DNA from 3 places in the Comamonas sp. UBA7840 genome. Region 3 is predicted to be linked to each of the others. Evidence: predicted binding sites of a transcription regulator. Region 3 holds the regulator's gene; each other region holds the start of a gene.
The links. The regulator HrcA, encoded in region 3, represses chaperone genes, less so after heat shock. The targets are predictions, from matches to a motif close to TTAGCACTCNNNNNNNNNGAGTGCTAA.
Positions count from the first base shown of each region.

Region 1: a site for HrcA is predicted at 8,191-8,217, ahead of groES (co-chaperone GroES). Genes of this name have one in related genera too.
Region 2: a site for HrcA is predicted at 1,464-1,490, ahead of rpoH (RNA polymerase sigma factor RpoH). Genes of this name have one in related genera too.

Region 1 is NZ_DLTI01000022.1:135,424-145,591, forward strand. Features, by position in the region: gene B3R00_RS07730 (alpha/beta fold hydrolase) at 1-432, shown strand, start outside; gene B3R00_RS07735 (lysophospholipid acyltransferase family protein) at 426-1,301, opposite strand; gene B3R00_RS07740 (lysophospholipid acyltransferase family protein) at 1,298-2,158, opposite strand; gene metK (methionine adenosyltransferase) at 2,286-3,470, shown strand; gene B3R00_RS07750 (DUF1328 family protein) at 3,768-3,953, shown strand; gene B3R00_RS07755 (isochorismatase family protein) at 4,066-4,893, shown strand; gene pncB (nicotinate phosphoribosyltransferase) at 4,913-6,109, shown strand; gene B3R00_RS07765 (bifunctional nicotinamide-nucleotide adenylyltransferase/Nudix hydroxylase) at 6,230-7,306, shown strand; gene B3R00_RS07770 (GNAT family N-acetyltransferase) at 7,554-8,057, shown strand; gene groES (co-chaperone GroES) at 8,307-8,597, shown strand; gene groL (chaperonin GroEL) at 8,769-10,168, shown strand, end outside.
Region 2 is NZ_DLTI01000026.1:94,981-105,148, reverse strand. Features, by position in the region: gene cutA (divalent-cation tolerance protein CutA) at 42-395, opposite strand; gene B3R00_RS09890 (DMT family transporter) at 433-1,335, opposite strand; gene rpoH (RNA polymerase sigma factor RpoH) at 1,521-2,465, shown strand; gene B3R00_RS09880 (Bug family tripartite tricarboxylate transporter substrate binding protein) at 2,593-3,603, shown strand; gene B3R00_RS09875 (putative bifunctional diguanylate cyclase/phosphodiesterase) at 3,667-5,427, opposite strand; gene B3R00_RS09870 (SCO family protein) at 5,568-6,182, opposite strand; gene B3R00_RS09865 (hypothetical protein) at 6,269-6,964, opposite strand; gene B3R00_RS09860 (SURF1 family protein) at 6,945-7,724, opposite strand; gene B3R00_RS09855 (twin transmembrane helix small protein) at 7,749-7,976, shown strand; gene B3R00_RS09850 (cytochrome c oxidase subunit 3) at 8,138-9,019, opposite strand; gene B3R00_RS09845 (DUF2970 domain-containing protein) at 9,091-9,294, opposite strand; gene B3R00_RS09840 (cytochrome c oxidase assembly protein) at 9,291-9,911, opposite strand; gene B3R00_RS09835 (cytochrome oxidase small assembly protein) at 9,927-10,082, opposite strand; gene ctaD (cytochrome c oxidase subunit I) at 10,087-10,168, opposite strand, start outside.
Region 3 is NZ_DLTI01000012.1:426-10,593, forward strand. Features, by position in the region: gene B3R00_RS02200 (hypothetical protein) at 1-412, shown strand, start outside; tRNA gene B3R00_RS02205 (tRNA-Ile) at 526-602, opposite strand; gene hrcA (heat-inducible transcriptional repressor HrcA) at 655-1,662, opposite strand; gene B3R00_RS02215 (NAD kinase) at 1,692-2,594, shown strand; gene recN (DNA repair protein RecN) at 2,597-4,252, shown strand; gene rapZ (RNase adapter RapZ) at 4,270-5,169, shown strand; gene B3R00_RS02230 (transposase-like zinc-binding domain-containing protein) at 5,293-5,649, shown strand; gene B3R00_RS16335 (IS1 family transposase) at 5,598-6,032, shown strand; gene mutY (A/G-specific adenine glycosylase) at 6,088-7,161, opposite strand; gene B3R00_RS02240 (dynamin family protein) at 7,203-9,164, opposite strand; gene mutM (bifunctional DNA-formamidopyrimidine glycosylase/DNA-(apurinic or apyrimidinic site) lyase) at 9,254-10,072, opposite strand.

The DNA of each region.
Region 1 (10,168 bases), on a different contig from region 3:
ACGCCCCAGGGCGACTTGCCGGCCTGGCTCACACCGCAGTTGCAAGCCGTTTACCTGGCGCATTGGCAGCAATCACTTGCCACGGCCTGCCACTACTACCGCGCCAGCCCTTTGGCCCCGCCACGCGGCGATGACCAAGGCATTCACCAGCTTCAGCTGCCTGATGCGCTGCTGCATACGGTGGTTCCCACCCATATTCTGTGGGGGCAACAAGATAAGGCCCTGCTCCCCGAACTCCTGAACGGCTTGGAACGATGGGTGCCGCACCTCTCCCTCACCTATGCGCCGGATGCGAGCCACTGGCTGGTGCACGAGCTCCCAGACTTGGTGATTCGCCAACTGCACCTGATACTGCGCCAGTCTTTACCAAAAAGAGAGCTACTAACGCTTGACAGCACTAGCCAAAACACTGATTTCACCCTTGATTATTGATACAGCGATGCCTGCCCATCAGGGCGTGTCTTGAAGCGTTTATGCACCCAGTAGTACTGCGGAATCATGGTGCGAATGGCTGCCTCCAGCTCACGGTTCATGCGTGCTGTATCAGCGATGTGGTCTTCCGTAGGAAAGTTGTCCCACGCAGGCGTCATTTCTGCCACATAGCCTTGAGGCGTCATCCGGTTGTACAGCCCCACCACCTTGGCTTTACCCAAGCGGGCAAAACGCGAGAGCGAGGGAATGGTCGCCGTCTCTGGCACCTGGAAAAAAGGCACGAACACCGAATCGTTTTTGCCATAGTCCATATCGGGCAGCAAATACAGCAAGCCACCTTTGCGCAGCACTGAAATAATGGGTTTGACGCCATCTGCCCGGTTGAGCATGCGCACCTTGCCAAAACGCTGGCGCCCCGCCATAAACCAGGCATCCAGCACCGGGTCGGGGTTGGTGGCAAAGATCGACGTGAATTCACGCTCGGTGTTCAAAGGCAGCGCAAGCCCGCCCGCATCCATGCTGTAGAAATGCGGTGCAAACACGATGGTGGGGATGTCGCCTTCCAGCTCATGGACAGCGCCGGTCAATTTCACACGGCTGCGCACCAAGGCTTCCGAGCCAAACCACAGCCAGCTGCGGTCCAAAAACGTCTGGCAAAACACCACGATGCTTTCTCTGGCAATCGCCTTGCGCTCTGCCAGCGTTTTCTCAGGAAAACACAACTCCAAATTGCGCAACGCCACCTTGCGCCGGGGTGCGGCCACGAGATACAGCACATTGCCCACCACACGCCCCAGCCCACGCAACACGGGCAATGGCAGCTTGGCCAAACCATGCATACAGGCAATGCCCAGCTTGCTCAAGCTCATGCCGCACCACCCTCATCCGCAGAAGCTGCAGCTTCTTGGCGCGGCTGCTTGTAACGGCCATACCCCCACAGATACTGGGTGGGGCATTGTTGAATCGTATGTTCCATGGCCTGGTTCAATTGCACCACCGCAGCATCCAACTGCTCTGACAGTTGCATGGGCAGCGCTTCAAAAAAGAGTTCATAACCGCGCCCGGCTGGCAAACGTTCGCAGCGCGCCAAAATCACGCTCGCCCCGGTTTGCAATGCAAGCCGTGCCGCCAGTGTCATGGTGTAGGCATCTTTGCCAAAAAACGGGGCCCACTGACCCTGACCGTGCGGGGGTACTTGGTCCGGCAACAGCCCTACCGCTTGCCCTTTGCGCAGTGCTTTGATCATCTGGCGCACACCCGACAACGTGGTCGGTACCGCCTGAATGCCTCCACGATTGCGGGCCGTCAGCATCATCTGCGCCAACCATGGCTGCTTGGCGGGGCGGTACAAAATCGTGATGGGGCCATGCGCTTGTGACCACAGACTGGCAGCACCCTGCACCGACAGCTCAAAGCAGCCCAGATGCGGCGTCAGGAACAAAATGCCTTTTCCCTTGGCCCATGCCTGCTCAACCACATCGGTGCCATGCACCGTATTGACTGGGGTCTGTTTGAGCCACAAGCGTGGCAGCTCGGCCACCATCCGCCCCGCATGGCCCACGGCCGGCCGCACCTGTGCAAAGGTGTAGCCCGCTTGTGCGCTATTGGCCGCAAAGCGACGACGATAGGTCGGTGAAAACGCCCATGCCAACCAGCCCATACAGGCACCGATGAGGTGTGCGAGGGGCAATGGCACTGCAGACAAAAAACGAAAAAGGGTTGGCATTACAATAGCTGGGTGTCGCCGAGTTAATAGAGCAACTTGCAGGGCGACGTAAAACAAAACTGCTAAAGCGTTCGCCCGACTTCCGTGTAGCCGAGCAACGCAATTGCCCAACACAGGAGTTTATTCAATGGCGAACGACTTTCTCTTTACCTCGGAATCGGTTTCCGAAGGCCACCCCGACAAAGTAGCTGACCAGATCTCCGACTCGATTCTGGACGCAATTTTCACCCAAGACCCCCACAGCCGCGTGGCAGCCGAAACGCTGACCAACACCGGTCTGGTGGTATTGGCCGGTGAAATCACTACTGGCGCCAATGTGGACTACATCCAGGTGGCGCGTGACACCATCAAGCGCATTGGCTACGACAACACCGACTACGGCATCGACTACAAGGGTTGCGCCGTGCTGGTGGCCTACGACAAGCAAAGCCAGGACATCGCTCAGGGCGTGGACAAGGCCAGCGACGATGAGCTGAACATTGGCGCGGGCGACCAAGGCCTTATGTTTGGTTACGCCTGCGACGAAACGCCCGAGCTGATGCCAGCGCCCATCTACTACGCCCACCGCCTGATGGAACGCCAGGCACAGTTGCGCAAAGATGGCCGCCTGCCCTTCCTGCGCCCGGATGCCAAGTCGCAAGTGACCATGCGCTATGTGGATGGTAAGCCCCACAGCATCGATACCGTGGTGCTGTCCACTCAGCACAGCCCCGACCAGTCAGAAACTGCTACCAAAATGAAGGCCTCGTTCACCGAAGCCATCATTGAAGAAATCATCAAGCCCGTGCTGCCCAAGGAATGGCTGCAGGACACTAAGTACCTGATCAATCCCACCGGCCGTTTCGTCGTGGGCGGCCCCCAGGGCGACTGTGGCCTGACTGGCCGCAAGATCATTGTGGACACCTACGGCGGCGCCTGCCCCCACGGCGGTGGCGCATTCTCCGGCAAGGACCCCTCCAAGGTGGACCGCTCCGCGGCCTATGCTGCGCGTTACGTGGCCAAGAACGTGGTGGCAGCGGGTCTGGCGCGCCAGTGCCAAGTGCAGGTCGCCTACGCCATCGGCGTGGCTCGCCCCATGAATATCACGGTCTACACCGAAGGCACGGGGGTGATTCCCGATGCAGAAATCGCCAAGCTGGTAGCGGCACACTTTGATCTGCGCCCCAAAGGCATCATCGAAATGCTGGATCTGCTGCGCCCCATCTACGCCAAGACCGCTGCTTACGGCCACTTTGGCCGCGAAGAGCCCGAGTTCACCTGGGAAAAGACCGACAAAGCGGCACTGCTGCGCGCCGCAGCCGGTTTGAAGTAATGCAAACTGCCGCGCGATCCGCGCGGTATCTGTTCGGGGGAACAGCGCATACGGCGATAGCCATGTGCACCAATCCCCCCACAGATAACGCTGCATTACTGCTCGCGCTGCTGGCTGCAACAAGTTCGGCCCACCATCACTAAGCCCGCTGCTGCGGGCTTTTTCATGCCTGCGCCTAGGTGGGCCGCACTCCTACACGGCAACCCAGGCACCACCGACGAACGGTATTTAGCACGCGCCTTTATGGTTGAACGCATCTGCCACCGCAACGTGGCAGCCCACTACAAGGAGAGCACTATGCTGAAGTACGCCATCATTTTTGCCATCATCTCGTTGATTGCCGGACTGTTTGGATTTACCGGTGTTGCCGCCGGTGCGGCCGGCATTGCCAAGGTTCTGTTCATTTTGTTCTTGGTTTTGGCCGTCGTATTTGTGGTGCTGGCCGCCATGGGCGTGGGCGCTGCGCGCAAGATGCTCAAGTAAGCGGTGTTGAAAACATCTTCCCAAGGGCTGCGCATGCAGCCCTTTTCATTGGGAGAGGCTGCACAAGCTTCTACACTCAGGCGCATGCTTTCTTCGCTGTGCCACTGCTGCCATGACGCTTGACACCCACTTGCTGTTGATTGATCCGCAAAACGATTTTTGCGATTTGCCCGCCAACTTTTGCCCCAGTGGCCTGCGCCCTGCACTGCCCGTGCCCGGTGCGCACGCCGACATGCAGCGTGTGGCCACGTGGTTGCGCCAGCACAGCGCGCACATCGACCACATCACCGTCACACTCGATTCCCACCAGGTGTTTGACATTGCGCACCCAGCGTTTTGGCAGCAAGGCAGCGGCGACGAGGTGGCGCCATTTACCGCCATCACCGCCGCCCAGGTGCGCCAGGGGCAGTTCCAGCCCCGCAAGGCTGCGCACCTTGCGCGCACCTTGGCCTATCTGGATGCGTTGGAAGCCCGTGGGCGCTACACGCTGATGGTGTGGCCGGTGCACTGCGAGATCGGCAGCTGGGGCCATGGCGTACACGCCCACATTTTGTCGGCCTGCGCAGACTGGCAACGCAAGCAGCAGCGTGCCGTGTGCAACGTGTTCAAAGGCAGCAACCCGTGGACAGAGCACTACAGCGCGCTGGAAGCCGAAGTGCCCGATGCCAGCGCGCCAGAAACCTGCCTCAACCAGACTTTGCTGACTAGCTTGCTGCAAGCCCAGCGGCTGATTGTGGCGGGCGAGGCCAGCAGCCACTGCGTGCGCGCCACGGTCGAACATTTGCTGCAGCAAGCCCCTGCCGACTTTGCCCCACGCATCACCGTGCTGACCGATGGCATGAGCCCTGTGAGCGGCTTTGAGGCGCAGCACACCGCCTTCTTGCAGCACCTGCAAGCTGCGGGCGCACAGTTGTGCACCACCACCGAATTGCACCTGTAAAGCCACGAAAGCTGCCCGCATGCCCATCATCCACAGCCTGCTCGACACCGACCTGTACAAATTCACTATGTGGCAGGCCATGCTGCACCGCCACCCCCAAACGCAGGCCGAATACCGCTTTGCCTGCCGCAATGCCACCGCCTATCCGCTGGCCGATTTGGTGGACGAAGTGAATGCCGAGTTGGATCACCTGTGCAGCCTGCGCTTTACGCCCGATGAGCTGGCGTACATGGCCAGCCTGCGCTACATCAAAAGCGACTTCATCGACTTTCTGCGTCTGTTCCAGTTCCAGCGCAACTTCATCCGCGTGCAGGCCACGCCCGAAGGTGGCTTGCGCATTGAAGCCCACGGCCCCCAGGTGCATGTGATGGGCTTTGAAATCCATGTGCTGGCCATCGTCAACGAGCTGTATTTCCGCCGCTTGGCGCAGCCGGGCACCTTGGAGGAAGGTCGCCGCCGTCTGCAAGCCAAAATCACACAGCTGCGCGCCTTGCGGGATGAGCCCACCCTGGCGCACCCGTTTGAGCTGTCTGACTTTGGCCTGCGCCGCCGTTTTGCCGAGCCCTGGCACCGCGAGGTCGTCACCACCCTCACACGCGAGGTGCCGCAGTGGTTCAAAGGCACCTCCAGCGTGCTGCTGGCCAAGGAGCTGAACATCGTGCCCATTGGCACCATGGCACACGAGTATTTGCAAAGCTTTCAGGCCTTGGGCGTGCGCCTGCGCGACTTTCAGAAAGCCGCGCTGGAAGACTGGGTGCAGGAATACCGTGGCGACCTGGGCATTGCCTTGACCGACACCGTCGGCATGCACGCCTTCTTGCAAGACTTTGACCTGTACTTTGCCAAGCTGTTTGACGGCCTGCGCCACGACTCGGGCGACCCGTTTGACTGGGGCGACCAAGCGCTGGCGCACTACCGCAAGCTGCGCATCAACCCGCACACCAAACGCATGGTGTTCTCCGACGGCCTGAACATCGACAAAGCGCTGGAGCTGTGGCGCTACTTTGCGCCGCACATTCAGCTGGGCTTTGGTATTGGCACCAACCTGACCAACGACGTGGGCCTGCAGCCGCTGAACATTGTGATGAAGCTGGTGCGCGCGAATGGCCAGCCAGTTGCCAAAATCTCTGACACACCCGGCAAAACCCTGTGCGACGACGAAACCTATCTGGCCTATCTGCGCCAGGTGTTTGGCATTGCCGATCCGATTGCTTAAATTGTTTGCAATCCCGCCTCAAAGAAAAAACATAGCTGCTTGCGCTGGTTCAAAGGCAGTTTCAAATACAAAACATATTGAAATCCTTTAAAAACAAGCGCTAGCCGCTCCTTTTTATTTATGCCTGTGCCCCACCACGCTCCCCACACCGCTGTCTTGATTGGCCGCTTTCAGCCCTTTCACCTCGGCCACCTGGCCTTGCTGCAGCAGGCTTTGCAGACCGCGCAGCAAGTGGTGGTGGTGCTGGGCAGTGCCTTCCAGGCCCGCAGCCCCAAAAACCCGTTCACTTGGCAAGAGCGCGCTGCCCTGATCCGCAGCAGCTTGCCCGCCGCCGATGCCGCCCGCGTCCACTGCGTGCCTGTGCGCGACTATTACGATGAGCCACGCTGGGTGCAGGCCGTCATGGCCGCCGTACACACCCAAGTACCGCCCGGCGCGCGTGTGGACTTGGTCGGGCACTTCAAAGACGATAGCAGCAACTACCTGGCACGCTTTCCCGGCTGGGAGCTGCTGAGCCTGCCGCGCCAAGGTGACTTTGATGGCACCCCCACGCGCGAGCTGTACTGGAACCTGGCCGATCTGCCCCACGACGCGCTATGGGCACAGCTCGCCCCACTGCTGCCCGCACCCGTGGCCGACTGGTTGCGCCAGTGGCAAACCAGTGCTGATTACACCGCCCTGCGCGCCGAGTGGCGCATGCTCAGCGGCTACCACGCCGCCTGGGCCAGCGCCCCCTATCCTCCCGTGTTTGTGACGGTCGACGGGCTGCTGCTGTGCCACGGCCATGTGCTGCTGATCCAGCGCGGCCACGCCCCCGGCCAAGGCTTGTGGGCACTGCCCGGCGGGTTTGTGGAGCCGCGCGATACGCTGTGGCAGTCATGCCTGCGCGAGCTGGAGGAAGAAACCGCCCTGCCGCTGAGCACCGACACCTTGCAAACAGCCCTGCAAGGCGTGGAAGTGTTTGACCACCCCGACCGCAGCCTGCGCGGGCGCACCATCACGCACGTCTTTGTGTTCCATGTTCCCGGCACACAGCTGCCCCCCGTGCAAGGCGGCGACGACGCCGCTACAGCGCGCTGGGTACCACTGGGGGATTTAACCGGTTTGGAAAGCCAGATGTTTGAAGACCACTTTCATGTGCTGCGCCGCTGCTTAGCACGCTTTGGCACTGCAGGGCTGCCGATGGCTCTGCCGTAAAGCACGCCCACAGCACCGCTCGCGCCGCAAAGCCTCGCTATCCATCGCCCGCCATCGCCGAGCCAATGAAGGCACCTGCTCAGCAGAGCCCCAACCAACACGCCCAGCCAGCCCAAGTATTCGACCTGATTGCCCACCCGTCCCACAATCACCGCAGCCCCCCGCAGCGCACCTGCGCAGCCTGGTTTTGCTTTTTTTGCCACGCCTGCCCCTTGCAGGCAAGGCACTTCGCATTTTGGAAATTGCCATGACATCGCTGACCATCCGCCCCGCCACGATTGCCGACGCCGATTTGATCCTGCACTTTGTGCGTGAGCTGGCCATCTACGAAAAAGCCGAGCACGAAGTGCTGGCCACGCCCGCGCACGTGCACCGCACCTTGTTTTGCGACAACCCCAAAGTGTTTGGCCTGATCTGCCTGGAGGGCGACACGCCCGTGGGCTTTGCCGTGTACTTCTTCAATTACTCCACCTGGCAAGGCCAGCACGGCCTGTACCTGGAAGACCTGTACGTCTCGCCCGAGCAGCGCGGCAAGGGCGCCGGCAAAGCCTTGCTCAGCCACTTGGCAAAGATTGCGCTGGACAACAACTGCGGCCGCTTTGAATGGAGCGTGCTGGACTGGAACACGCCTTCCATAGAGTTTTATGACAGCCTGGGCGCCAAGCCGCAAAGCGAGTGGATTCGCTACCGCATGACCGGTGAAGCACTGCAAGCTCTGGCCCAGCAAGCAACTGTTCCTGCATCAGCATGAAGGATGCGCACCTGACCGCCTGCTGCCGCCACCTTCTCCCCACCAATCAAAACAACAACTTACAAAACAAATGCCAAAAAGTAGCAGCTTGGACAGCCCTTGCCTCTTGAAAGGCAAATTTTTCACCTTATTATTAGCACTCGATGGGCTTGAGTGCTAACAACACTCCCCACAGTTTTTTTGAAGCAGTTGGGCACCCGCCAAGCTGCTGACCACTTCAACCTTGTTGATTGATATCTAGGAGATGTTATGAACCTGCGTCCTCTGCACGACCGCGTGATCGTCAAGCGCCTGGAAAACGAAACCAAGACAGCTTCGGGCATCTATATCCCTGACAACGCTGCTGAAAAGCCTGACCAAGGCGAAGTGCTGGCAGTGGGCCCCGGCAAGCGCAATGACAAGGGCGAGCAAATCGCTCTGAACGTGAAGGTGGGCGACCGCGTGCTGTTCGGCAAATATTCGGGCCAGACCGTCAAGGTCGACGGCAACGAACTGCTGGTGATGAAGGAAGACGACCTGTTCGCAGTCGTAGAGAACTAAATCGCGCTCGCGATTTAGTTGGGTCGAAGGCTCACTTTGCGCTGCAAAGTAAAGGATACAAAGTCCGGCCGAAGACCAAAGTTCTTCCCAGAACATTGAATTTCATAGCTGCTAGCGCTTAACAGATAAGCCTTAGCAGCCAGTTTGAACCAAATTCTTTAGGAGCCAAAAATGGCAGCAAAAGACGTAGTATTCGGCGGTGAAGCACGTGCACGCATGGTTGAAGGCGTGAACATTCTGGCCAACGCGGTCAAGGTCACCCTGGGCCCCAAGGGTCGTAACGTGGTGCTGGAGCGCTCGTTCGGTGCCCCTACCGTGACCAAGGACGGTGTGTCCGTGGCCAAGGAAATCGAACTCAAGGACAAGCTGCAAAACATGGGCGCTCAGCTCGTGAAGGAAGTAGCTTCCAAGACCAACGACATCGCTGGTGACGGCACTACCACCGCCACCGTGCTGGCCCAAGCCATCGTGCGCGAAGGCTCCAAGTACGTCGCCGCAGGTCTGAACCCCATGGACCTGAAGCGCGGTATCGACAAGGCAGTGACTGCTTTGGTGGAAGAGCTGAAGAAGCAATCCAAGGCGACGACCACTTCCAAGGAAATCGCCCAAGTGGGTTCGATCTCCGCCAACTCCGACGAATCCGTGGGCAGCATCATTGCTGAAGCCATGGACAAGGTGGGCAAGGAAGGCGTGATCACTGTGGAAGAAGGCAAGTCGCTGGCCAACGAACTGGATGTCGTGGAAGGCATGCAATTCGACCGCGGCTACCTGTCGCCCTACTTCATCAACAACCAAGAAAAGCAATCCGCTGTTCTGGATAACCCCTTCGTGCTGCTGTTCGACAAGAAGATCAGCAACATCCGCGACCTGCTGCCTACCCTGGAGCAAGTGGCCAAGGCTGGCCGTCCTCTGCTGATCATTGCCGAAGACGTTGAAGGCGAAGCCCTGGCGACTTTGGTGGTGAACACCATCCGCGGCATCCTGAAGGTGGTGGCTGTGAAGGCTCCTGGCTTTGGCGATCGTCGTAAGGCCATGCTGGAAGACATCGCCATCCTGACGGGCGGCAAGGTCATCGCTGAAGAAGTGGGTCTGACACTGGACAAGGTCACTTTGGAAGACCTGGGCCAAGCCCAGCGCGTGGAAATCGGCAAGGAAAACACCACCATCATCGACGGTGCTGGCCAAGCTGCTGAAATCGAAGCCCGCGTCAAGCAAATCCGCCTGCAAATCGAAGAAGCGACCAGCGACTACGACCGTGAAAAGCTGCAAGAGCGCGTGGCCAAGCTGGCCGGCGGTGTTGCCGTGATCAAGGTTGGCGCTGCCACCGAAGTCGAAATGAAGGAAAAGAAGGCGCGCGTGGAAGACGCGCTGCACGCGACCCGCGCTGCTGTGGAAGAAGGCATTGTGGCCGGTGGTGGCGTGGCCCTGCTGCGCGCCAAGCAAGCCGTGGGCGAGCTGAAGACTGGCAATGCCGAACAAGACGCTGGTATCAAGCTGGTGCTGGCTGCCGTGGAAGCACCTCTGCGCGAAATCGTGGCCAACGCCGGTGGCGAGCCTTCGGTGGTCGTGAA
Region 2 (10,168 bases), on a different contig from region 3:
ATGCTTGGTAAGCCTGCGCCAGCAGCTCCTTTTTTATTGCATCACCCGCCGCCATCGGGCAATTGCAATTGCACCTGGGCAGCCACCCATGCGGCATAGGCGCTATCGGCGTATTCGGTGCGCAATAACAGTTGTGGCACCTCGTAAGGGTGGTGTGCTTGAAGCCACGCCCACAATGGCGCCACAGCCTGCGGCAGCGTTTTCAGCACCACGCGCCATTCGGCGCTTTGCTCCAGTTGGGCTTGCCACACATAGTGGGAAGTGATGGGCTCCACCTGCCCACAAGCCGCCAGCAGGGCTGTGACGGCGCCTTGCGCCAGATGGTCCGCCTGCGCTTGCGTGGCCACGGTGGTGGTCACCACGGCCACTGGAGAAAGAGAAAGTGCATCTTGCATAGGCATCGATTGTGCAGAAACAGCCAGCGGCCTACGCTCAGGCTTTGCGCGCGGGCCAAGTCGCCACAACCACACCCAACAAGGCAATACCCAGCGCCAGCCACTGCAGTGCACTGATGTGCTCGCCCAGCACCAGCACCCCCACCAGCGCAGCGCTGATGGGCAACAGCACCGTAAAAATGCCCGCCTGCGCCGCGGGCACAGCGCGCAACCCGGTCATCCACAACCACACCGTCCACACGCAAGCGGCCAGCGCGTAAAACAGCAGCAGCCCCCACATCGGTAGGCTGACGGCCGCAAAGTCAAACTGCCACGCCACATACAAGCCCATAGGCGTGGACAGCAAAAAGCCCCATACATTGATGATGGCGCTGATGCGTTTGGGGCTGAGCACCGCCGTCAAGCGCTTGCCAATCACGGCGTAGGCTGCCTCACACAGCACCGCCGCCACCAGCAGCCACTGCCCCAGCCAGGCATACGCATGGGCAGTGGTTACCTCCGCTGGCTTTGCCGCTGCATACAGCGCAATCCCCGCCACGGCCAGCGCCACCGCCAGCCACGTGCGCGGCATGATCTGCTCGCGCAGCAATAACCAGCTCAGCAGGGCCACTGCCACCGGAATGGAAGCCATGGTGACACCGGCCGTCACCGCGCCCGTCAGGCTCACGCCTGTCACCATGCACAACGTGAACAAGAAGTTGCCAAAGAAGGACTCCAGAAACAACAACCACCGCGTGCGTGGTGCCAAGGGCGCGTCGCCCGGTGACTTTTGCAGCCAGCGGGCCATGGCCACCGCGCCAATACCAAAGCGCAACCACGCCAGCAAAAAAACAGGGAACAAGGCCGCCAACGGCTTGGACAGCGCCACATAACTGCCCACCAGCGCCATGCTGAGCGCCAAACACACAAAAGCCACAGGCCGAGAAGGACTTTCCCACATCACACATTCAACTTTTTTTGAAACTTGCAAACGCTTGCGCACTCTACAAGAGTGTTGGTCGAAACTCGATACTCCCACGGCGCAGGCGCAGCCAGCCACCAACTGACAACCTCATGGGAACTTATGGCTTAGCACTCGGTCTTAGAGAGTGCTAATATGAAGCAATGGATGAAAGGATCAGTGCAATGACAAACCCAACCGGCACCCTCGCTGCTTCGGCCTTGGCACCTGCGAATCCTTGGGCATTGGTACCTCCGCTGGGCAACTTGGATGCCTACATTACAGCGGTGAACCGCCTGCCTATGCTCACTCAAGAAGAAGAGCAGGACTACGCCCGCAAACTCAAAGAACACAATGATCTGGATGCCGCTGGGCGTCTGATCATGTCTCACCTGCGCTTGGTGGTGTCTATCTCGCGCCAGTATTTGGGCTATGGCTTGCCCCAGGGCGATTTGATCCAAGAAGGCAATGTGGGCCTGATGAAGGCCGTCAAGCGCTTTGACCCCGAGCAAAACGTTCGGCTGGTCAGCTACGCCATGCACTGGATCAAGGCAGAGATCCACGAATACATCTTGAAGAACTGGCGCATGGTCAAAGTGGCAACCACCAAGGCCCAGCGCAAGTTGTTCTTCAATCTGCGCTCCATGAAGCAAGGCATGCAAGCCGATGCCGTGATGGACGACGACTTGGCGCTGCGCGAAACCTTGACGGAGCAGCAGATTGACGCGATGGCCGCCAAGCTCAACGTCAAGCGCGAAGAAGTCATGGAGATGGAAACCCGCTTGTCGGGCGGTGATGTGCTACTGGACCCGAGCCCCAGTGACGATGGCGAGCACGCTTTTGGGCCTATCGCTTACCTGTCGGATGCGGCGCACGAGCCCACTAATATGATTGAGACACGCCAACGTGATGTCTTGGCAACCGATGGCATTGCCCAAGCCCTTGAAATGCTGGATGACCGCAGCCGCCGCATCGTAGAAGAGCGCTGGCTGAAGGTCAACGATGACGGCACGGGCGGCATGACGCTGCATGAGCTGGCTGCAGAGTATGGTGTGAGCGCTGAGCGCATTCGCCAAATTGAAGTGGCTGCTATGAAAAAGATGAAAAAAGCGCTGACTGAGTTCGCCTAAAAACGTTCTTGCGCGGTCTGGCTGAAATATGCCAGATTGCTGCCCACGCAAGCCCGGATAATCTTCGGGCTTTCTTTTTTTCCTGCAAGGATTTTTCTCTTCTTGCAGTTTTTATGCTCAACGCACGATGACCACCCTCTCTTTGATTGCTCGCCGCACCATATTGGCTGCAGGTACTGCTTTGGTGGCAGCCTCTGCCACCAGTTCTGTTTTTGCAGCCTCTACGGCTGCCTGGCCCACCAAACCGGTACGCATTGTGGTGGGTTTCCCAGGTGGCTCCTCGCCCGACTTGACCGCTCGCACCTTCTCGGAGCCCTTGTCCAAGCTACTGGGCCAGCCAGTTATTGTGGAAAACAAAGTGGGGGCTGGCGGCAATATTGGCGCTACCGAAGTGGCCCGCGCCCACGACAACCATACGATTGGTTTGATGATCAATGGCAATATGACGATTGCCAAAATCCTCAACCCTGCCACACCTTATGACCCCCTCAAAGACTTGGCACCGCTGACCTTGATTGGCGTTTCGCCGCTGGTGTTGACCGCTCCCGTCGAGCAACCCGGGGTTCCCCAAAATGCCGATGCCCAATCTTTCTTTGCGGCGGCACAAAAAGCGGGTGACACCTGGAGCTACGGCACCCCCGGTGTGGGCACGATTGGTCACCTCGGCACCGAGCTGCTGAAAGCGCGCAGCGGTATTGCGCCGATCCATGTTCCCTACAGCGGCTACCCCCAAGTTGCTACGGCCATGATGGGCGGCCAACTGCAAATGGCTTTGCTGCCCCCTGCGCTGGCCATGGCCCAGGCGCAAGCCGGCAAGCTGCGCTTGATTGGCGTGACCTCCAGCGGCCGCAGTGCTTTGGCCCCTGGCGTTCCGAGCCTGGCGGAGGCTGGTATCAAGAACTTTGACCTGCAAATTTGGAATGCGTTTGCGGCGCCCAGCTCCATGCCCGCAGAGATCCGCACCAAGCTGGCGGCCATGCTGGTAGAGATTGCCCGCAGCCCTGCCGTGCGAGAAAAATTGTTCCAGCAAGGCTGGCAAATGGTTGGCACTTCCCCGGAAGGGCTGGCCAATCGCATCCAGAAAGATACAGCGGAGTTAAGCCGCCTGATTAAAGAGCAAAAAATCAGCAACCAGTAATCCGCCCTATGCATACAAAAAAATCCACCTTCGGGTGGATTTTTTATAGCTGCTCAGGCAATGTCAGCGCTGGCTGCGCCATGTTTCGAACTCCAAAGCAGTCATCGCTTTCGAAGCCAGCCAACCTTGGTAACACTCACAGCCCATCGCTTCTAGCTGGCTGCGCTGCTCCTCAGTTTCTACGCCTTCCGCCACCACTTGCAGATTCAAAGCGTGGCCAAACTGAATCATCGCCCGCAAAAGCTTGCTGCCCAAGCGCCCCGTACGCATAAAGTCTTTTCCCAGCTTCAGCCGCTGAACCGGCAAGTGCTGCAAATATGCCAATGAAGAATGGCCGTTCCCAAAATCATCCAGGGCCAAACTTACCCCCAGGCCCGCCAACTCAGCCAGCATGCGGCAGGCATGCTCTGGGTCTTGCATCGCCTGCGTTTCCGTCACTTCCAGCTCCAACCAAGACGGAGACACTTGGTAACGCTCTAAGGCATCTCGCACCAACTGCACCAAGTTGGGCTGGCGCAGTTGTTGCGCCGACAAATTCACCGCAATGCGCACGGGCTGCCCCTGCTGCAGCCACAAACTGACCTGCTTGCAGGCCGCATCCAGCACATAGTTGCCCAGCCCAATAATGAGGCCGGACGATTCAGCTACAGGGATGAAGCGATCTGGCGTAATTTCTCCCAGCAACGGGTCTTTCCAGCGCACCAAGGCCTCGGCACCACAGACTTGCCCGGTGCGGATATCGATCTGCGGCTGGTAATACAACTTGATGCCTTCATAGCCCAATGCCAGTCGCAAGCGCTCAGAGAGCAAGACTTTCTCAGCCATCTCATGGCCCATGCTGTCTTCGTAGAACACAAAGTTGCCACGGCCATGCTCTTTTGCACGGTACATGGCCATGTCCGCATAGCGCAGTAGCGTGGATGGATCTCGAGAGTCGGTCGGAGAAATGGCAACGCCGATACTGGCGCCAAAGTCCAGCAGCACATGCCCCCACCGGCATGGCGTAGACATGGCAAACAAAATTTGCTGTGCCCAAGACTGGGCCTGCTCCATATCAGTGTCAGGCACCAGCACCGTAAATTCATCCCCGCCCAGGCGTGAAAGCACGCCTTGGTTGCGAATCACAGACTTCAAACGTTTGGCCACCTCTTGCAGCACATGGTCACCGGCAGCATGTCCGTAGCCATCGTTGATCGACTTAAAGTTGTCCAGATCAAGCAGCAAAAGAGCTACAGGCTCGCCCGTCACTTGCGTTTGCTGCAGGCTCTCATGCAGACGCTGGGTGAATGACCATCGGTTGTGCAGTCCCGTCAAAATGTCGTGCGTGGCTTGGTATTGCATGCGCTCTTCCAAGCGGCGCATTTCTGTGACATCACGCACAAAAGCCACCACCAGCGGAGCGCCATCACGGTCAAAGTTGCCCAGTGCAATGTCCACAGGAACGTGGGCTCCATCTTTGCGTTGCAGCCACAAAGTGCGCCCCATGCCCATGCTGTGGCGCCTGGGCTGCAAGAAGAAGCGATGCACATCCACCTTGTGTGAAGCGTGCATGCTTTCGGGCACCAGCATCTCGACAGCTTGGCCTTCCAGCTCATTTTGTGCAAAGCCAGAGATCAAACTCATGGCTGCATTGCTGGAGATGATGGTGCCGCTGCTGTCGACCAGCAAAATGCCATCGGGCGCGGCATTCCATGCCTCTCTCACCCACTCTCCCCACACAACCGCTGCCGCAGCGGTGTGCGGCCCACCGCCGATAAAAGAGGGCAATGCATGCGGTGATATAGGTTCAGACTCGGTGCTGGAGCTTGCGGCTTTAATGTTCATACAAGGATGACTGGCCGTGCACCGCCAACCGGGTGAAAACAGCACATCCGTAACATGCTACCGCGCAAGTTACAAAATGAATCTGTTTTGACGCAAAAAATTTGCATCAAAAGCGCAGGGAGCCTGCGCTGCGCCGCTATTTACGCAGCTGCTTCATCCAGCAAGGCTTTGGCATCCTTGGCCAGTGCGGCGGCCCCTTGGCCATAACGGTGGTAGACACGCAGCTGCCCCTTGGGGTCATACACATACATACCTGCGGAATGGTCCAGCGTGTAGCTGCCGGGCTGCTTGCCTTCCACCTTTTTGAAGAAGACCTTGAAGTCTTTGGCGACCGCCATGATCTGCTCTGCCGAGCCAGTCAGGGCCACCATGGAAGGATCAAACGCAGCCGCATAGGCCTGCAAGACTTCAGGGGTATCTCGCTCGGGGTCCAGCGAAACGAATACGCCTTGCACCCGATCGCCTTGCGGGCCCAGGGCGGCTTTCACCTCCACCAGTTCTTGCAATGTGGTGGGACACACATCAGGGCATTGGGTGTAACCGAAAAAAACCACCACCACTTTCCCTGCGAATTCTTGCACCGAGCGTTGCTTGCCCTGTGTATCGAACAAAGGAAAGTCTTTTCCGTAAGCAGCCCCCGTGATGTCTACCCCTTCAAAGCTCATTTTTTCAGGCTTGCAGCCCAGCAATAAAGAGGCTGCGGTGAGGGTGGTTGCCCCCACCAGCAGGGAGTGCAAAGCGCGTCTTCTGTGCATGGCAATCTCAGTCAAACAATCCAGTCAATCAATCGCATAACCATAACCGCAAAAACAAACACGACCTCTGCAAAGGCTTGTAGGCATCAGCGCCCAGGCTGATCCCAAGAAGACGATGCCCTCAGCAGGCGCTCCAAATCGCGTTTGGCCTGCGGTGCGCTCGCTTTGTCCAGGTGTGCAGGAAAGCGCATCATCCAGTGCCCTTGCGGGTCCACCACATACAAATGGTCGGACAGCTTGGCACCTTCTTGCGGTTGCAGCCACGTTTGCAAGGCCGTGGCATCGACCCGCAGCACTTGCGCAGACTGCAGCGCAGTTTGCAGCGCCCCAAATGGCAGTTGCCCATCTTGAATCAGCCACACCCAATCAAGGCGGTCTTTTTCTCGCCCCAAGCCTTCGCGCAGTTGGCGCTGTAAATACAAATGGGTTTCGCACTGTGCATCGCATGCCGCATCCGAAGTACTGAGCAAGAGCCACTGCCCTTTCAATGAAGACAGGGGCACAGCTTGCCCCTCCAGCGTCGTGGCCATGAGTGCCGCAGGCATGTCTTTTTGCGGCGCAATCAACGCACCAAAATTGCGGCGCCCATCCGGGCGTACCACGTAATAGGTGAAGTACGACGCAATCACCGGCGCTGCACACACCAACAGCACAGCAAACATTTTCCAGCGGCCTGTGCGCTGAGTTGCATGGTCTTGCACGCCCTGTGCCAGGCGGTGCATGCTGGGCGTGCTGTGAACGGTCAGCCCCAAGGGCTGCAAATCAGTGTGTTTGGATGGCATGGCGTGAAAGGCGGCGCCGGCGAGGGCGCAAAAATTGGAACCACAGCAACATGGTGGCAAGGACTGCGGCAATGGCAAACCATTGGAAGGCATAACCTTGGTGTGTGGCAATGCCGCTGCTGGGCTGGGGCCAGTCACGCAGCAGCCCTTCACTGGCAGCGCCCGTTTGCACCACGGTCAGAGGCCACAACGCCAGCCCCGTGGCCTTGGCATAGGCTGGCAGCGACAAATTTTGCTGAATACGGGGCTGCTGCGACGACGGCGCAACATCCTCTTTCCCCAAGGCATACAGCCGCGCGGGCGGGCCTGCCAGCACCCCTTGCACCTGCACGCTACCAGCCGGTGTTGTGACGGGCTGCAGCGCGGTGCGATCTTGAAAGTTGCGCGCAATCCAGCCGCGCTGCACCAAGACCACGCCGCCATCTGCCAGTTGCAGCGGCGTCAGCACATAAAAACCGGGGCGCCCTTGCATCTGGCGGTTATCCAGATACACCGTATAGGCAGCGAGCCACTGTCCTTGAAGTTGAATGCGGCGGTGCAGCCACGCGCCAGCATCTTGCAGATTGTGCGCAAAACGCTGGCTGAGCAAGTCCGCATCCAGCAAGGGTGCATCCGCTTGTGCCTGCGCTGCTGCGTGCAACTGCTTTTTTTGCGCCGCCCTATCCAGCTGCCACAAACCCAGCGCAATGCCCAGCAACACCCCACAGACGCCACACAGCGTGGCGATCCACCACCGCAGGTTGCCCCGCTTGCGCGTCATACAGGCCTCCCGATAATGGATGGCATGACATATGCCATCGCCCTTTTCTTGCTGGCCATTGTGGTCAGCCTTGCCAGCGCCGGTTTTTTTATGCTGCGCAAAAGCGATGCGCACAGTGACGAGCAGCGCAGCAAAAACATGGCCCGCGCCCTGACCGTGCGGGTGCTGCTGTCGGTGGTCTTGTTTGTGTGTTTGCTGCTGGCGTGGAAGCTGGGGTACATCCAGCCCACGGGCTTGCCCGTCTCGCGTTGAAATAAAAAAGAGAGCTGCTGGCGCTTGAAGATATTGGGCTTCAATGCTTTTTCATATTGAAACCCAATATTTACGTACGCCAACCGCTCTTTTTTATGCATTGTTTCAGTCGTTGTTGCTGCCAGTTTGCTGCGGCTCTGCGCTAGGCCGCAGCCTGAACCCTACATCCAGTACACCAGGATGTACAAACCCAGCCACACCACGTCCACAAAGTGCCAGTACCAAGCGGCACCTTCAAAGCCGAAATGGCGCTCGGCCGTGAAATGCCCACTTTGCAGCCGCAGGGTGATGAACAGCAGCATCAACATCCCCACAAACACGTGAAAGCCGTGAAAGCCCGTGAGCAAGTAGAAGGTGGAGCCAAAAATGCCGGAAGACATCTTCAAGTTCAAGTCGGTGTAGAGGTGAAAGTACTCATAGCCTTGTACACACAAGAAGGTGATGCCCAGCAACACGGTCACCCACATCCAAGCCACCGTTTTGGCGCGCTGCCCCAGTCGCAACGCATGGTGCGCAATGGTGAGTGTGACGCCAGAAGTCAGTAGCAACGCGGTATTGATGGTGGGCAACCAAAACGGGCCCACGGTTTGAAAGGCTTCGACCGTACCTGCGGGAGAAGCGGTGGCACCTGGCATCACACTGGGCCACACGGCGCTGAAGCCAGGCCACAGCAAGGCATTGTCCAAACTGCCCAAGGCCGGCACGGAGTGCGCCCGCCCCCACCACAAGGCGGTAAAGAAAGCGCCAAAGAACATCACTTCCGAAAAGATGAACCAGCTCATGCTCCAGCGGTAAGACAAATCAATCTTGCGCCCCAGCAGCCCCTGCTCACTTTCGATGGCTGCTTCGTGGAACCAGCGGTAGAGCACCACCAGCCACCACGACAGGCCAAACACAAAACTCCACATGCCCCATTGGTGGCCGTTCACCCACATCCCGGCACCCAGCACTACAAAAAACAAGCCGGCTGCCGCCCAGATGGGGTACCCCGACGCTGCGGGAACATAGTAGTAAGGGGTGCTTGCAGTCTGCGGTGTCGCCATGTCAGCTCCTGTAATCACGCATCTCAACCATTGCGTGTCCCAACCATTGCGTATCGGCCCAGCGCTGTGCGCTAAACCACCCAATTCACGATCGATATCAACATCAATACAAAGACAAAAATCGCCGCCACCCCTACTGCCACAATTTGTAGCGGCTTGATGTGCGCGGAGTCTTTGTGCCATTCACTGCCTTTGCGCACCCCCAGCAAAGCCCAAGCCATGGCTTGAATGGATCGCCAGCGCGACAGAGGAGAAGGTGGTGGTGGGGTACTCAAGACGGCTGCTCCTCCTGTCCTTTGACGCGACCCGTAACCACAGGGGAAGTGGGCGCGGCTGGCACACGCCCACCCACTTCAAAAAAGGTGTAGCTCAAGGTAATGGTGGTCACGTCTTTAGGCAGCTTGGGGTCGATCACAAACGCCACCGGCCACTCTTTTTTTTCACCAGGCTGCAGCTCATACTGGTTAAAGCAAAAACATTCCATTTTGGTGAAATGCGGCGCAGCATTGCGCGGCGCATAACTGGGAATGGCTTGCGCCGCCATGGCGCGGTCTTGCACGTTTTGAAACTCGTACAACACCGTGGCTAGCTCGCCCGGGTGCACCTGCATAGACACCTTTTCCGGTTTGAAGTCCCACGGGCCACGCGCGTTGGCATCAAACTCCACGGTGATCGTGCGGCTGGTATCGACTTGGGTGTTCGCAGGCAGCTTACCCACCACGCCGTTACCCGGCACCTGCCGCTCAGAAATCGTGAGAATGTTGATACCCAGCGCCTCGCACACATGCTTGTAAATGGGTATGAGGGCATATCCAAAAGCAAACATGCCGATGGTGATCACCAAGAGCTTGGTGACCATCTGCAAATTGGCGCGGCGCTTGTGCTGTTGCATGTGCGTGCCTGTGTGTTAGCCGCCAAGCCAAGCCATCTTGGCGACAAAGCCGATAAAAAACGTAGCAGCAATCGACGCCAAGATCCACGCCATGCGTGCATTGCGCTGGCGCTGGAGTTGCCACGTCTCGGTGCGGCTGGGCATGGAGTTGCTGTGTTTAAGGTGCATCATGGTTTTATCCAATCACACGGGTAGCCGTGCTGCCGAGTTTGGGAGGGGTTTCAAACGTGTGGAAAGGTGCGGGCGAAGGCACTTCC
Region 3 (10,168 bases):
AATGGTCGTTGTCGGTGCTATCAGCGCAATTGCACCGCTTGTATTTGCTTTCCTGACCTGGAAAAGCTCTCAACGTCGTAAGGCAAAAATAATTTTGCAGGGCTGGTTTGACTCACTAAAACGATGGTGTGAGTACGGCATCTATTTAATCAGTGGGCTATTTGCGACAACTTATCTGTACGTCTATGTTCAATCAGAAGAGCCTCCCACCAGAATTCAGAACGTCTTGATGGTTGAGTGCATATTCTTGCTATTTGAGTTTGGAATCATTGCCGCATATGTGTACTGCACAAAAAAGTACGGCAACAAGCGAGAACAACAAGACGCGCGGATCGAAAAATTAGAAAAACAAATTCAATTGCTTAGCGAAAGCTCAAACAGAAGCAAAAAACTAGAGCTGGAGCCAGCTTGAAGGCAACAAGACACCCTGCAAAGAGCAGATGCACCTGAGTCAATGCGTGGACACTCCGTTGACAGTACAAATGAAAAAACGGGTTACAATTTCTCGTAACCCGTTGAATTCATTGGTAGGGCGTGACAGACTTGAACTGTCGACCAAAGGATTATGAGTCCTCTGCTCTAACCAACTGAGCTAACGCCCCAACCGGGTTTTGCTCATTCGTTGGAACGCACAAAACTCTCGCATTGTAACGGCTAGCGTTGGTGGCTCAGCGCATTACTGACTAACTTGGAGGTAATGTCCACAATCTGAATCATCTTGTCGTAATGCATGCGCGTAGGGCCGATCACCCCCAAAGTCCCCACCACCTGCCCATCCACCTCATAAGGCGCGCTGACCACTGACAGCTCCTCAAACGGCACCACTTGGCTCTCCCCGCCGATATAGATGCGCACCCCTTCGGCTTTGCTGGAGAAATCGAGCAAGCGCAAAATTTGGGTCTTTTGCTCAAACAGATCAAAAGCGCGGCGCAGATTGCTCATATCACTGGAAAAATCACTCACCGCCAGCAAATTACGCTCACCAGAAATGATGACCTGCTCTTGCGGCGCTGGTGTCATGACTTCTGCACTGACGTTCACAGCGGCTTGCATCAGGCTGGCGACTTCGCCGCGCAATTGCTCCACCTCTTGCTGCATACGCTCGCGCACCTGCTCCATATCAAGCCCTGCATAATGCGCATTGATGAAGTTCGACGCTTCCAGCAACTGCGTCGACGAGAACTCCACATCGGTAAATATCACGCGATTTTGTACATCGCCTTGCGGGGAGACGATGATGACCAGCACCCGCCGCTCTGACAGCTTGACGAATTCCAGGTGCTTAAACACCGAGCTGCGTCGAGGCGCCATCACCACGCCAACAAACTGCGACATGTTCGAGAGCAGTTGCGCGGCATTCGCGATGACTTTTTGCGGCTGCTCAGCCGGCAGTTCTGGAGCAATCAAGCCACTGTTTTGTACAGTGAGCATGGTGTCGACAAACAAGCGGTAGCCACGCGCTGTGGGAATGCGGCCTGCCGAGGTGTGGGGACTGACGATCAGCCCCATCTCCTCCAAGTCAGACATAACATTGCGAATGGTTGCAGGCGACAATTCCAAGCCAGAAGCGCGCGATAACGTGCGCGACCCTACGGGTTGGCCGTCCGAGATATAGCGCTCGACCAGCGCTTTCAACAACAACTTGGCACGTTCATCGAGCATGTTTTGATTTTAATGATGTAATTTCCGATATGACGTCCAAGTTTCGCCATGTCGCACTGGTGGGTAAATACCAGTCCGCCACCACTTCCGGCACTGCTACAGAGCAGTCTCGCCACATTCTCCAAGGTATTGCAGATTTTCTGCGCGAGCAAGGCTGTGAAGTCGTGCTGGACGCTGAAACAGCACTCCACACCGGGCTACACAGCAGTTTTGCCTCACTGGATGTCGACGACCTGGGTCAGCATTGTGACCTGGGTATTGTGGTGGGCGGCGATGGCACCATGCTGGGGATTGCGCGCCAACTGGCCAAGCACAACACGCCGCTGATTGGGATCAACCAAGGCCGTCTCGGCTTTGTGACCGATATTCCCCTGAAAGATTACCCGCAAGCCCTGCTGCCCATGCTGCACGGCGAGTACGAACAAGAGTCTCGCCCTTTAATGCATGCCCGTGTGGTGCGCAACGAAGAAACCGTGTTTGAAGCGCTGGCAATGAACGATGTTGTGGTCAACCGCGGCGGCACCTCGGGCATGGTGGAGTTGCGTGTCGAGGTAGATGGTCGTTTTCTGTCAAACCAGCGGGCCGACGGTTTGATCGTGGCCACGCCGACAGGCTCTACCGCCTACACCTTGTCGGTGGGCGGCCCCTTGATGCACCCCTCCATTCCAGCGTGGCTGATGGCGCCGATTGCCCCGCACACGCTGTCTAACCGCCCTATCGTGCTGTCTGACCAGACCGAAGTGATGATGGAAGTGGTGAGTGGGCGCGACATCAGTGCCAACTTCGACATGCAATCGCTCGCCTCGCTGCTGCACGGCGATCGCATCTACGTGCGCCGCTCCGAACACAGCGTGCGCTTTTTGCATCCTGTCGGCTGGAACTACTTCGCGACGCTGCGCAAAAAGCTGGGCTGGAACGAGGGAGGCTACTGAGCATGGCCCTCAAACGCATTGCCCTGCGCGACTTTGTCATCGTGCAGCAGCTGGAGCTGGATTTGCACACCGGTTTTACCGTGCTGACCGGGGAGACCGGCGCGGGCAAATCCATCTTGATTGATGCGCTGCAACTGGTGCTGGGCAGCCGTGCTGACTCTGGCGTGGTACGTGAAGGCGCAACGCAAGCCGACATCAGTGCCGAGTTTGACTGCCCCGACCACCTGCAGCACTGGCTGCAAGAAGGCGGCTTTGCGCTGGAAGAAAGCCTGCTGCTGCGCCGCGTGATTGACAGCCAAGGGCGCAGCCGTGCTTGGATCAATGGTGCCCCCGCCACCGCCACGCAGCTGCGCGGCTTGGGCGAAGAGTTGCTGGACATCCACGGCCAGCACGCCTGGCAAAGCCTGACACGCGCCGATGCCGTGCGCGAACTGCTGGACGCGTATGCCAACGTCAGCACGCAAGCATTGCGCCAGCACTGGATGGTCTGGCGCGCTGCAGCCAAGGATTTGGAACACGCCATCGCGGCGCAAGACACGCTGCAGCGCGAACGCGAGCGTCTGCAGTGGCAGATTGGGGAACTGGACAAACTCAGCCCTGGCATGGAGGAGTGGGACGAACTCAACACCCAGCACACCCGCCTGTCACACGCGCAAGCGCTGCTGGAAGCGGCGCAGGGTGCGCTACACCTGCTGGAAGATGATGAAGCTGGCGCCAGCACGCCGCTGAGCCGCGCCCAAGACATGCTTCAAGATCAAGAGCACCTAGAGCCCGAATTTCAAGCGATTGCAGACGTTTTGGCCTCCAGTCTTGCGCAGATCAACGACGCCCAACATTCGCTGCAAATCTATTTGCGCCGCACCGAGTTAGACCCGGACAAACTCGCCGAGCTGGACGAGCGCCTATCGCTGTGGATGCAACTGGCGCGCCGCTACAAGCGCACGCCGCAAGAGCTGCCCAGCCTGCTGCAATCGTGGCGTGAAGAGTTGCGCCAGTTAGACGCCGTGGTAGACATTGGCCGCCTGCGCAAAGCCGAGCAACAAGCCAGCGACGCCTACCACGCCGCTGCGCGAGAGCTGTCACTGGAACGTGCCAAGGCTGCCCCCAAACTCTCGCGGGCCATCACGCAGGCCATGCAAGGCCTGGGCATGCAAGGTGGCCGCTTTGAAGTGCAGCTGGACAAGCTGGCAGAACCCAGCCCCCACGGTATGGACAGCGTGCAGTTCCTGGTGGCGGGCCACCCGGGCGCCACGCCCAAGCCAATTGGCAAAGTAGCCTCTGGCGGTGAACTCTCGCGCCTGTCGCTGGCAATTGCCGTGACCACGAGTGAACTGGGCCATGCAGGCACTTTGATTTTTGATGAGGTAGATTCAGGCGTGGGGGGCGCTGTGGCCGAAACCGTGGGCAAGCTCATGCGCGCCTTGGGCAAAGACCGCCAGGTACTGGCGGTCACCCACTTGCCGCAGGTGGCCGCCTGTGCCGACCACCATTACGTGGTCGCCAAAAAACGGGACAAAGCGGGCACCAGCAGCACCGTCACCCCCACCGACACCGCCCAGCGCGAGCGAGAAATTGCCCGCATGCTGGGGGGCGAAAAAATCTCTGACACCACCATGGCGCATGCACGCGAGATGCTGCACGCCGCCAACACGCCTTGATGGAGCCACGCCAAGCCATGACAGATTTAGAAATTGTGCTGATTACGGGAATGTCAGGCTCGGGCAAATCCGTGGCTTTGCACGCCCTGGAAGACGCCGGTTACTACTGCGTGGACAACCTGCCGCCCGAGCTGCTGGAAGACTTTGTGCGCCTGCAGCACGCCCACCACGGCAAGCGCGTGGCGATTGCGATTGACGCGCGCAGCGCCACCAGCTTGCCCAATTTGCCGCGCGAGCTGGAGAAGCTGCAGCGCCTCAAAGCCTCGGGGCTGCACCTGCATGTGGTGTTTCTGGATGCTTCCACCGCTACCTTGGTGCGCCGCTTTTCCGAAACGCGCCGCCGTCACCCCTTGTCGCAGTCCGAAGGCCCGGACGGGCGCCAAGACCTGGTGCAAATCATCGAGCGCGAGCGCGAGTTGCTGGGCGACATTCGTGAGTACGCCCATGTCATCGACACCAGCAACATCCGCGGTGCACAGTTGCAAAGCTATATCAAAGCCCTGCTCAAAGCGCCCACCAACCAGATGACGCTGGTGTTCCAGTCCTTTGGTTTCAAACACGGCATTCCTGTCGATGCGGACTATGTGTTTGATGTGCGCATGCTGCCCAACCCGTATTACGACGCCGAACTGCGCCCCCTGAGCGGCAAAGACGAGCCCGTACAGCACTTTTTGCGCCAGCAACCTGATGTGGGTGCCATGCAAACGCATATTGCGCAGTTTCTCGACCACTGGCTGCCCGTGCTCAATGCCAACCACCGCAGCTATGTCACTGTCGCCGTGGGCTGCACGGGTGGGCAGCACCGCTCGGTGTATCTGGTGGAGCAACTGGCGCTGCGCTACCAGGCCCAGTGGTCCACGTTGCGCCGCCACCGCGAGATGGACAGCCGCGCACTGGCACAGACACCATCCCACTAAAAATTTTAAAAAAGAGAGCTTATAGCGCTTGATTTCTATAGGTTTCAGATATTTTTACGGGATTGCGCATGAGGTATGGAGATGGTGCGAAGCGCTATATTCCATGCCTTTTCCCGTTCCGCCATGCAATGCCCTCGCTGCAATCACCATCACACACAAAAGATTGGCCTGAGCCGCCACAAACGACAAAGATGGATGTGCATGGGATGTCGCCGAACCTTTGGTGACAAGGACTTGCGCCTCATCGATCCAAAGATCAAAGCACTGGCCTTGGCGATGTATGCCGAAGGTATTGCCGCAAGAAAAATCGAACGTCTATTGCACGTGAGCCACAACGCAGTGTTAGGTTGGGTGCGCAAAGAAGTTGCTGGCAAAGCACTTCAAGCGCCAACAGCCAAAGATCTATCGGTCATTGAGGCCGATGAGATGTGGAGTTATGTGGGCTCAAAAAACAGCCCATCTGGCTGTGGTGGGCAATAGACAGGACAAGTCACCAGATCGTCGGTTTCGCACTTGGGGAGCGAGGAACGAAAACAGCCAAAGTGCTTCAGCCTCAACTACCTATGGATGCGCATATTCATTACTGCACGGATGCACATCGGCCTTATAAGGCCATCATCAAGGCTGAGCAGCACACGGTAGGCAAGGCTCATACCCATCACATTGAGAGTTTGAACAATAAGTTGCGTTGGTACTTGGCTCGGCTTGGGAGAAAGACGCATGCATATAGCAAGAGCGCTACCGCGCTCTTGCATTCGCTGCTATTTGTCTGGCAGCGCAAGTTTGGGGCATCGTTGAAGCCCCAAACCGGGTACTTGCTGAGCAAACGATTGTGGGATCAAGATATTCAAATACCTATTTAGCAATCCCATTTTTACACCTGAAACCCAATATATATAAGCGCCGCCAGCTCTCTTTTTATAGCGCCTCCAGCAATTTACGCACCGGGGCAGGCAACCCCAGCTGCGGCCAGTCTGCGCCAGACTGCCAGCTCCAGCCCTGCACAGCTTGGCCCAGCGCAGGCTGCGCCCCTGCCACATCCACCACCACCGGGTGTAAAAACAAGTCGCGGTGCGTCAGCACATGCAGCTGTGCGGGCCAATCCTGGCGCGCCGTGGCAGCCAGGCCCAGCGCAGCCCAGCCTTCCTCCAGCGCCTGTGCACTGGCATATACCGGTGGGCTAAAAAGCCCGGCCCAAATACCGGTGTCTCCCCCAGTGGATGGGCGCCGCTGCAAGCACACATGGCCTGCTGCGTCGCGCAGCACAAGCAGCCACCACGCTTGTGTGCTGCGTTTGGTTTTGCGCGTTTTTACCGGATAGCTGGCTGCATTCCCTTGCTGCGCCGCTTGGCATTTGGGCTGCAAAGGGCACACCAAGCACGAAGGGTTGCGCGGCAAGCACACCGTGGCACCCAAGTCCATCAGACCCTGGGTGTAGCGCGGCATGGTGTTGTGCAGATCCTGTGCGGGCAGCAAATCCTCTGCCAGCGCCCACAAGGCTTTTTCATGGCGGCTGCTGGAGAGGTCTTCGCCATACGCCAGCACCCGTGTGAGCACACGTTTGACGTTGGCATCCAAAATGGCTGCGCGCTCCCCAAAGCAAAACGATGCAATCGCTGCAGCCGTAGAGCGGCCAATGCCCGGCAACGTAGCCAGCACTGCAGCCGTGCGCGGAAAAGCGCCCCCATGCTCGGCCACCACCGCCTTGGCACATCGGTGCAGATTGCGCGCGCGGCTGTAATAACCCAGTCCGCTCCACAGCGCCATCACATCATCTTCAGGCGCGGCAGCCAAACTGGCCACATCCGGGAACTGCTGCAAAAACCGCTCGTAATAACCCAAGACGGTAGTGACCTGGGTTTGCTGCAGCATGATTTCAGACAGCCATACGCGGTAGGGATCACGGGTTTGCTGCCAAGGCAGATGGTTACGGCCATGGCTGGCCTGCCACTGCACCACATCCGCAGCGATCAAAGGGTTGGAATGACTCAAAGGAGAAAGAGAAGGCTAAAGCAAAAAAATCAACGCAGCTTTCACGCGGTCTGCTCCGTCGCACCGAGCTCCTGCGCTGCAGGCTCAGCGGGTTGCAGCAGTTGCTGCATCCATTGCCCCAGGCGCTGTTCCAGCAAATGGAGCTGCTGATCGGACGACTCAATTTCAGCAATGCGCTCCATCAGCCCACTGGCCGCTTCGTTGATGCGGTCTACCGCTTCAATACGCCGTGCAAAGCTGCGTTTGCGTTCTTTCAATTGTGCGTCAAGCTGTGAGGTCGCGCTTTTGCTCCATAAATCCAGGTCATTGGCTGCGGATTCAAACACCGCACGCAGCCGCATGCCCAAAGCCTTGACCATGCGTTGCCCAAACAACGGATTGGCAAGTTTGAGCGCATGGCCAAAGCCCAGGTACTGCAAATAGCTTTCTTCAATGTTGGCCAGTTCACGGTCAAAGTCATGCAGTTGCAAGTCCGCCGGTAGCTGCAGCGAAAACCCAAACTCCGCATTCAGGTCTTTGAACGTAGCGCCAAGCATGGCCTGAATTTCCGCCGCAGCCACTTTGGCTTGCTCGCCCAGGCCACGCAAACGCTCAAAGGTGGAGGCATAAACTTTGCGCACGCCCATTTTCAAGCCCGAATGCTCCAGTGCACTGCTGAGCTGCTCCAGCTCTTTGCGCAGCGATGTCGCACCCAAAAGCTGAAACGCTTGGTTCATCAGCTTTAAATGCACCGAGCGTACCGCCAAAATTTTTGCCGTGCTGGCCTCAAACGTGCGCTGCTCTTGCTGAATACGTTGGCGCATGTTCTCAATCACCGTGGCGTTCTTACCCCGCAGGCTGCGCAGCTCCAGCATTTGCTCATCCAAATCGCGCTGGCGGATGTGGATCGAACGCAGCACCTGCGCTTGTAACTGCGCCACACCCTCAACTACCACATTGCGCAAAATAGTTTGGCGATGCGCCAAAATGCCTTGCGCCAGCAGATCCTCAAACAGCGGCAGGCCACTGCTTTTAAGGAGCGCAGCATTGCTTTCTATCTTTGCCATCAGCCCCTTTTGGGCAGACAAAGGCACGATCCGGGCAGGATCAATCTCCAGGATCTGTGCGCTTTGCGCACGCTGGCGATTGAGCTGCACTTGCACCTCGGTGCCTGAATCCAGACTGCTCCACAAGGTGTCGATTTTGTTGAGCACCACCAGATGCGCATCACCTTCACGATGACAAGGCAGCAAATGCTCTTTCCAGATCGATAAATCTGACTTCGTCACGCCGGCATCGGCTGCCAGCAAGAACACCACGGCATGGGCTTGCGCAATCAGGTTGACGGTCAGTTCTGGCTCCGTGCCCACCGCATTCAACCCCGGGGTATCCACAATCACAAGCCCTTGCTTGAGCAAGGGGTGCGCCATATTGATCAGCGCATGGCGCCATTTGGGAATTTCCACCATTCCCTGCGCATCGCACACCGGGTTTTCCGCCCCGGGCGCATCGCTCCAAAAGCCCAAAGTTTGCGCCTCTTGCACTGACACCTTGCGCACCTGTGCCACATGTGCCATGGCATAGGCCAGTTGATCGGCATCATGCACATCCAAGGGCAGTTGCACCCACGTGGAAGGGCGGCTGCGCCACTCTGCCAAGCTGTAAGGCTGCGCACGCGTTTCTACCGGCAACAAACGCAAACATGCAGGCAACGCAGCGTCGTAACCCAGTTCGGTCGGACACATGGTGGTGCGCCCAGGCGATGCCGGCATGATGCGCCGCCCATAGTGCGCAAAAAACACCGCGTTAATAAGTTCTGATTTGCCCCGCGAGAACTCCGCCACAAAGGCAACGCACACCTTATCGCCGCGCAGCAGGGCCTCTAGCCGCTGCAAATGATCTTGCACTGCCGCGTCCAGCAAATCTTGTGCAGCCAGCCAGTCACTAAAAGCCGCCATCTGGCCCGCAAAACCTTTGCGCCAATGGCCAAACCGGTCAAATTGCTCGCTAAATGAAGGGCCCACAATCTCTCCCTCGTTGCAGTGTTATGGCAGTAAGCCCTCCAATATAGCGCCAGCGTTTTGTAGGGGTCATGGCGCCATTGCCGATTTCCTCAAGCTTTTTGACAATACGCACAGTAGTACGTGCTGCGCTGCCCTTGCCGCAACAGCCTGATGGGCTTGCCACAATGGGTACAAGGCAACCCCGCACGGTCATATACCTGGGTTTGTGTCTGGAAGTGCCCCGGCATGCCGTCGGCACTGGAAAAGTCGCGCAACGTGGTTCCACCCCGCTCCACGGCAATCGCCAAAATCTCACGAATGGCTTGGAACAAGCGCTTGGCTTTTTGCACACTGATAGTGTTGGCAGCAACCGTGGGCGCAATGCGGCTGGCAAACAAGACTTCGGAAGCATAAATATTGCCCACCCCTACAACCAACTTGCCTCCCAACAGCAATGGCTTGATGGGTGATCGGCTGGACTGCAGCCCCGCGTAGAAACGCTGCCAGATGAAATGTGCCTCGTCCAGAGGCTCCATCCCCAAACCATCCAGCAATTTGCGCGCAACAGGATCACTCTCGCCTTGTGTCGCAATCACAGCGCCAAAGCGCCGAGGATCATGCAAGCGCAAGCTACCTTGGCTCGTATGCATGTCAAAGTGGTCATGCTTTCCCAGCGCAGGCAAATCACTTGCAAAGCGCAGGCTGCCGGACATTCCAAGGTGAATCATCAACATGCCGCGATCAAGATCCAGCAGCAAATATTTACCCCTGCGGCGCACTTGCTGCACCGTCGCACCCACCAAATGGGCAGGCTCACAACCCAGCGCCCAGCGCAAAGGCTTGCCTAAAGTGACAGAGACAACTTGCGCCCCCTGAATTTGCTGGGCAAAGCTTCGGCGGGTAACTTCAACCTCTGGAAGTTCTGGCATCTGATCATTTCGCTCACAACAATGAAATGCTTGGATTATTATGAGCCGATGGTCTCCACACTCCGCAATTGGCGCTTGGCCCTTATTTCCGTACTT